Regions from separate parts of the Micromonospora sp. NPDC047753 genome, predicted to be linked through region 1. Evidence: riboswitches for the same ligand, from Rfam matches in the RefSeq annotation. Region 1 holds a riboswitch; the other holds the start of a gene.
The links. Region 1 has a riboswitch for S-adenosylmethionine ahead of thrC (threonine synthase). Riboswitches for the same ligand answer to the same signal wherever they lie in the genome.
Positions count from the first base shown of each region.

Region 2: it holds a riboswitch for S-adenosylmethionine, as region 1 does, so the genes downstream of both, ABZ749_RS15075 (aminotransferase class V-fold PLP-dependent enzyme) here and thrC (threonine synthase) in region 1, are expected to answer to the same signal.

Region 1 is NZ_JBEYSL010000035.1:3,623-7,000, forward strand. It holds gene thrC (threonine synthase) at 195-1,481, opposite strand; SAM riboswitch class I at 1,492-1,627, opposite strand; gene ABZ749_RS05305 (DMT family transporter) at 1,696-2,658, opposite strand; gene ABZ749_RS05310 (metalloregulator ArsR/SmtB family transcription factor) at 2,750-3,055, shown strand; gene ABZ749_RS05315 (DoxX family protein) at 3,346-3,378, opposite strand, start outside.
Region 2 is NZ_JBEYSL010000148.1:8,074-11,451, reverse strand. It holds gene ABZ749_RS15085 (hypothetical protein) at 1-91, shown strand, start outside; gene ABZ749_RS15080 (PrsW family intramembrane metalloprotease) at 455-1,945, opposite strand; SAM riboswitch class IV at 1,969-2,089, shown strand; gene ABZ749_RS15075 (aminotransferase class V-fold PLP-dependent enzyme) at 2,136-3,378, shown strand, end outside.

The sequences.
Region 1 (3,378 bases):
GGAGGGACACTCGCACAACGCCTCCGGCGTTGGGTCGCAAGAACTTCAAAAGTCTTCGGCGAAATGCCCTCCCGCACGGAGCATCTTGCGCCGTCCGGTTCCTGCCGTCAAGTCCGTAGCGGCGGGTTTTCCACACTCACAGCGAAAACCCAGTTACCGACTGATCCACTCGGCCCCGGTGCCGGGTAGGCCGTTCAGCCCAGGAGGCCGGCGTCGCGGGCGGCGCGCAGCGAGGGCTTGATGTGGTGGGTCGGCCCGACCTGGCCGGCCACCGCGTCGATGGTCTTCAGACCCTCGCCGGTGTTGAAGACGACGGTCTCGGCCGTCGGGTCGAGCCGACCGGACTCGACCAGCTTGCGCAGCACCGCCACGGTCACCCCACCGGCGGTTTCCGCGAAGACCCCGGTGGTACGGGCCAGATCGCGGATGCCCGCGCGGATCTCGTCGTCGTCGACGTACTCCATCCAGCCGCCGGTGCGGCGGACCGCCTCCAGGGCGTAGAGGCCGGCCGCCGGGTCGCCGATGTTGAGTGACTTGGCGATGCCGGTGGGCTTGACCGGGACGATCGTGTCGGTCTCGCCGTGCAGTGCGACGGCGATCGGGTTGCAGCCGGCGGACTGCGCCCCGAAGACCTTCCAGCCGTCGGCGGGCGCCTCGACCAGGCCGATCTCCACCAGCTCGGAGAACGCCTTGTCAATCTTGGTGAGCAGCTCGCCGCTGGCCATGGGGATGACCACCTGCGCCGGGATTCGCCAGCCGAGCTGCTCGGCCACCTCGTAGCCGAGAGTCTTGGAGCCCTCCGCGTAGTACGGCCGGACGTTCACGTTGACGAACGCGGTGTCCTCGAATTCGTCGGTCTCCACCAGCTCACCGCAGAGCCGGTTGACATCGTCGTACGAGCCGTCGATGGCGACCAGTTCGCCACCGTAGACGGCGGTGGTGATGACCTTGCCCTGTTCCAGGTCGCTGGGGATGAAGACCACCGAGGGCACCCCGGCGCGGGCCGCGTGGGCGGCCACCGAGTTGGCCAGGTTACCGGTCGACGCGCAGGCGAACCGGCTGAAGCCGAGGGCCTTGGCGGCGGTGAGCGCCACCGAGACGACCCGGTCCTTGAACGAGTGGGTGGGGTTGGCGCTGTCGTCCTTGACCCAGAGCGGCGCGGTGATGCCCAGCTCGGCGGCGAGGTGCGGGGCCGCCACCAGTGGGGTCAGGCCCGGGTCGAGGGTGACCCGGGTGGCCGGGTCCTGACCGGCGGGGAGCAGGGCGGCGTACCGCCAGATGTTGTTCGGGCCGGCCTCGATCTGCTCGCGGGTGACGGTGGCCAGCGCGGCGGTGTCGTAGTCGACTTCCAGCGGGCCGAAACACTCGTAACAGGCGTGCTGGGCGGCGAGCGGGTAGCGGGCCGAACAGGCACGGCAGACCAGGGCGCGGGCGGGGCTGGCAGCGGTGTCGATGCCGGAGGCGACGAGCGTCGACGTCATGTCGAGAGTCCTCTCATCTTTCCCCGCATCGCACGGTGCGGCGGGGACGGAATTGGCACCTGCCCCGCGGGTCGCTCAGCGGTGAGCGCGCGGGGTGGTTGCCGGGGCGTCGTCGGGCCGTATCCCTCAGCCCCTCTGGATGAGGTATTCAGTTGTGCCGTCGAGTCTAGGACAACGCTGTCGGCCCCTGCTACCACTGATCCCAGGTATTGGGTCAGCGGAAACTCACCGCGACCGGGTCGGTCACCGCGACCGGGTCCGTCACCGCGTCCGTCCGGGGCAGCGCTGCGGCCCGGGGCCGGGCGGCGAGGTTCGCGGCGATCAGGGCGGCGATCGTGATGGCGGCCCCGACCAGTTCAACGGGCTCCGGGCGGTAGCCGCGGGCGATCTGCACCGCGAAGGTGGTCACCGGGACCAGGTTCATGAACAGCGCGGCGTTGGCGGCGCCGAGTCGCTGCACGCCGGTGTTCCAGGCCAGGACCGCGATCACGGCACCCACCAGCACGGCGTACGCCAGTTGCGGGGCGACCGCCACGAGGTCGGCGGCGGCCGGCGCGTGCTGCCAGCCGACGGCGTCGGCGCCGATGCTCAGGACGAGCATGGCGGCCGTGCCGGCGAGCGCGGTCAGTGTGGTGAAGCGCAGCGGGGACCACTCGCCGAACCGGCTGGCACCGTGGGTGTAGATGCCCCAACCCAGCACCGCGCCGATCATCATGAGCCCACCGAGGCCGAACTGGCCGAGCCCGGCCAGGCTCCCGCGCGTGATCACCAGGCCGACGCCGAGGAGCGCCACCAGGGAGAGGGCCAGCAGGAGCGGCTTCGGGCGTACGCCGTCGCGAGCCCAGCGGACCAGCTGGGTGATCACCGGGGTGGTGGCCACGAAGAGGGAGATCTGCTGCGGGGCCGCGTGTTCGAGCGCCAGGTTGGTGAGCAGGTTGAAGCCCGCGAAGCCGACCACTCCGAGCACCACCACCTCCAGCGCCCGGCCGCCGTGGCGGAGCGCGCCGGCACCCTCGCGGAGCAGCAGGATGGCGACCAGGACGACGGCGGCCAGCAGGTAGCGCGCGGTGGTCAGGTTGAGCGGGTCGACCCGGTGGAGCGCGCTCGCCAGGATCGGGAACATCACGCCCCAGCCGAGCACGGCGACCAGTGGGTACGCGGTGGCGCGGGATCGCATCGGCAACTCCAATGTTCGAGTATCGTCGAACCAACGAGACTGACCATAGGGCGTCGTTCGATGGTTGTCGAACAAGGGTTACACTGGTCACATGGAGCCGCACGAGCCCGACCTGACCGCCGTACCGGTCACCAACGTGTTGGCCGCACTCGCCGACGACGTGCGGCTACAGATCGTCCGGGCGCTCGCCGAGGGCGGCGAGTCAGCCTGCGGCAGTTTCGACTTCGGCGTCTCCAAGGCGACCCGCAGCCACCACCTCAAGGTGCTGCGCGAGGCGGGGCTGACCCGGACCCGGGCGGCCGGCACCAGCCGACTGGTCCGGCTCCGCCGGGACGAGCTGGACAAGCTCTACCCCGGCCTGCTGGACGCGGTCCTCACCCAGCGTCCGCCGGCCTGACCCCGGCCCCGCCTTCGCTCGCCGGCGGCGGTTGCGGTCCGCGTGGCCGCACCAGCCGGTTGGTGGCGGCACGCGACCTCGGCGGCTGGGACATGCCTCCGACGCTCACTGTGGAGCTGAATCGTCTACGACATCAGCGAAGAGGTGGCGCCGCGACCGGGAGTGTCGGGCGGCCCCGGGCCGGAGCACATCGGCCGGCCCCGGGCCGGAGCACATCGGCCGGCCCCTTGACCGGACGCGCCGCCGAAGCCGCCTCGTTGAGACTTCGGCGACGCGTGGTTCGGGTCAGATCAGACGGACACCGTGCCGGGCTCGGCCGCCGA
Region 2 (3,378 bases), on a different contig from region 1:
CGGCGCCGCGCAGATGTTCCGGGCGATCGGCGCCGCGCTGATCGCAATGTTCCAGGGCCTCGGCGACTTCCTAACCTCGCTGATGACCTGACGCCAGACCAAGCCACGCCACGCCACGCCATGCCACGCCACGTCGATCATGGAGTTGTGGTGCCGGACAAAGTCCACAAGTAGCACCAAGTCAGGCACCACAACTCCATGATCGACCGGAGTCGGCCGCGATCTTGCACTTACTGTCCCGGCGTAGAGGGCATTCCACGCTTTTCGACGACCGAAACTGCAAGATCGGCGCGGGCAGGGGCGCGGGCGCTCGGCGCGGGCGCTCGGCGCGGGTGCGGGCGCTCGGCGCGGGCGCGGGCGCTCGGCGCGGGCGCGGGCGCTCGGCGCGGGCGCGGGCGCTCGGCGCGGGCGCGGGCGCTCGGCGCGGGCGCGGGTTGGGCGGTAGTCGGCGGGGTCAGGGGTGTGTTGGCGGCCAGGGAGACGCCGGGCGCAGGCCGGGCGGGGCGGGCGGGGCGTAACCCATCGGAGCCGGGGCGGGAGCCAGCACCACCGGGATCGGCACCACCGGCTCGTCCGGCGCGTCCACCGCGCGCTCGGTGCCGTCCGGGAAGCGCAGGTGGTAGCGGCTGCCGTCCCAGACCCCCGCCGGGGCCTGCGGGTCCCGACCCACGAAGAACGACCGGTATCCGGTGATCGCGTCCAGCAGTTCCCGCTCCTCGCGGGCGGTCCGCTCCTGGTCGGCGGGTTTACGGTCCAGGCCGCGCAGCGCCCCGTCGCGCAGCAGGGCCAGTCGGGTGGCGGCGGACTGGTAACCCCGCATCGCCCGCACCCCGGCGTCGCCGGCCACCCGCCGCGCCCAACTGCGGGCTGCGTGCCGCCGGCCGAGACTGCTCAGGGCGGCCACCTCGGGCGGGCTGAGCCAGCCGGCGCGTACGTAGTCGGGCAGGACCCGCTCGGTCAGCCGCCCCTCCCAGGCGCGCAGCCACAGCGCCAGCCCCACGGTGCCGAAGAAGACCGGCACCATGAGGCCCAGGAAGCCGTACAGCATGATCATGGCCTCGCCGGTGGCCTGGGTCAGCGTGGGCAGCAGGTTCCAGGTGCCGTGCAGCATCATCGCCAGCAGCAGGCCGGCGACCGGGGCGAGCACCCGGATGCGCCGGTCCGCCGTCCGGGAGGCGATACCCAACCCCACACCGGTCATCGAGGTGAAGAGGGGATGGGCGAACCCGAACAGCAGGATCCGCAGGATGAAGATCGCGATGACCTGCTGGATGCCGGTGGCCGGGCCGTACCGGTCGGCGCCGGACGCGTAGCCCAACCCGCCCAGGTAGAGGATGTTCTCCACCATCGCGAAGCCGACCGCGGCGAGCCCGCAGTAGACCAGGCCGTCGGTGATCCCCGACCACTCGCGGCGGCGGAACACCAGCAGCAGGATCGGGCCCAGCGCCTTGGTCAGCTCTTCGATGAACGGCGCCACCAGCACCCCGGTGAGCGCCGACGGCAGGCCCCAGTCGGCGAAGCGGTTGGCCGCGAAGTCGTTCACGGTGAGCGAGGCGGCGGTGGAGACGAACGCCCCCCAGGCGAAGCAGAAGATCAGATACTTCAACGGCTCCGGTTCGTACCGGTCCAGCCAGAGGAAGCAGCCGACCAGCACCGGCACCGGCAGAATGGCGGCGACCACCCCGATCAGCAGGGCCTGCGCACCGAGCGACTGGCCGAGCGTGAAGACCATGAAGACCGCGCACGCCGCGATCAACAGCACCACCCCGGCCAGCACCAGGAACCGCCGCCAGCCCAGTCGGCGCAGCGGCATTCGCGGCGTCTCACCCATGGGCGGGCCGGCGGGCGCGGGCGGGGAGGCGGGCGCAGGCGGCAGCGGTGAACCGGGCGGGGTGTCGGCCATGCGGTCAGCGTAGCCATCCGCCGCCGGCTGGTTCGGTCGCATCGGTAGCCGCTATGCTGCCGGCAGGTCACGAGCGCCAGCGTCAAGCCCCGGCTTGCTGGCCGGCAACCCTCGTCGAGTTCGCGGTGGGGTGCCCCGGGTGATGACCGGGCCCAGCCCGATCGGTGTGCTGGGCAAGCGCGGACCCCGTCCCGATGTCGCACCCGGGGTCCCTGACCCCGGAGGTTCCGGCGTGTCCGTCACTCTCGTACCCTCGCTGCCCAGCCTGCCCACCGTGCCGTCCGCGTCGCTCGACGTCCTCGGCGTGCCCGGCGAGATCAACCTGGACTACGCGGCCAGTGCGCCGTGCGCGCGGGCCGCCGCCGACGCGGTGGCAGAGCTGCTGCCCTGGTACGCCAGCGTGCATCGCGGGGCGGGAGCGCTGTCGCGGCGCTGCACCCTCGCGTACGAGCAGGCCCGGCAGACGATCGGGGACTTCTTCGGCGCTCGCGCCGACGATCATGTGATCTTCACCCGCAACACCACTGACGCGCTCAACCTGCTGGCACGGGCCGTGCCGGCCGGCACCACAGTGGTCACGTTCGCTGGCGAACACCACGCCAACCTGCTGCCCTGGCCGCGCGGGTCGGTGCGGCTGCCGGTGCCCAGCGACCCCGACGGGGCGGTACGCGATCTCGCCGCCGCCCTCACCGAGCTGCGCCGGGGCAGCAGCCCGGCGTTGCCGGTGCTGGTAGCGGTGACCGGTGCGAGCAACGTGACCGGTGAGCGGTGGCCGGTCGCCGAACTGGCGCGGGTGGCGCACCGGCACGGCGCCCGGATCGTGCTCGACGCCGCGCAGCTCGCCCCGCACGCCCCGGTCGACCTGCTCGCGCTCGACGTCGACTACCTGGCCGTGTCCGGCCACAAGCTGTACGCGCCGTTCGGCGCGGGCGTGCTGATCGGTCGCGCCGACTGGCTGGACGCCGCCCCGCCCTACCTGGCCGGCGGTGGCGCCACCAGCCACGTCGGTCCGGCCACCCACGACGTGACCTGGGCGACCGGCCCGGCCCGACACGAGGGCGGCACCCCGAATCTGCTCGGAGCGGTCGCGCTGGCGGCGGTGTGCAGGGCGCTCGACGAGGCGGACCAGGGCGCGCTGGCCGCCCACGAGCAGGCCCTGCTGGCCCGGCTGCGGACCGGCCTCGCCGCCCTGCCGCACATCGTCGAGCTGCGCACCTTCGGCCCGGACGCGCCCCGGGTCGGCATCGTCTCGTTCGTGGTCGCCGGCTGGGACTCCACCGAGGTGGCCACCCGGCTGGCCGCCGAGCACCACATCGGCGTACGGGACGGGTTGTTCTGTGCCCACCCGCTGGCCCGGCGTCTGCTCGGCGAGGCGGCGGGGCGTACCGGCCGGCGGGACCTGCCGCCCACCGCGCTGCGTGCCAGCATCGGGCTGGGCAGCACGGCCGACGAGGTGGACCGGCTGCTCGCGGCCC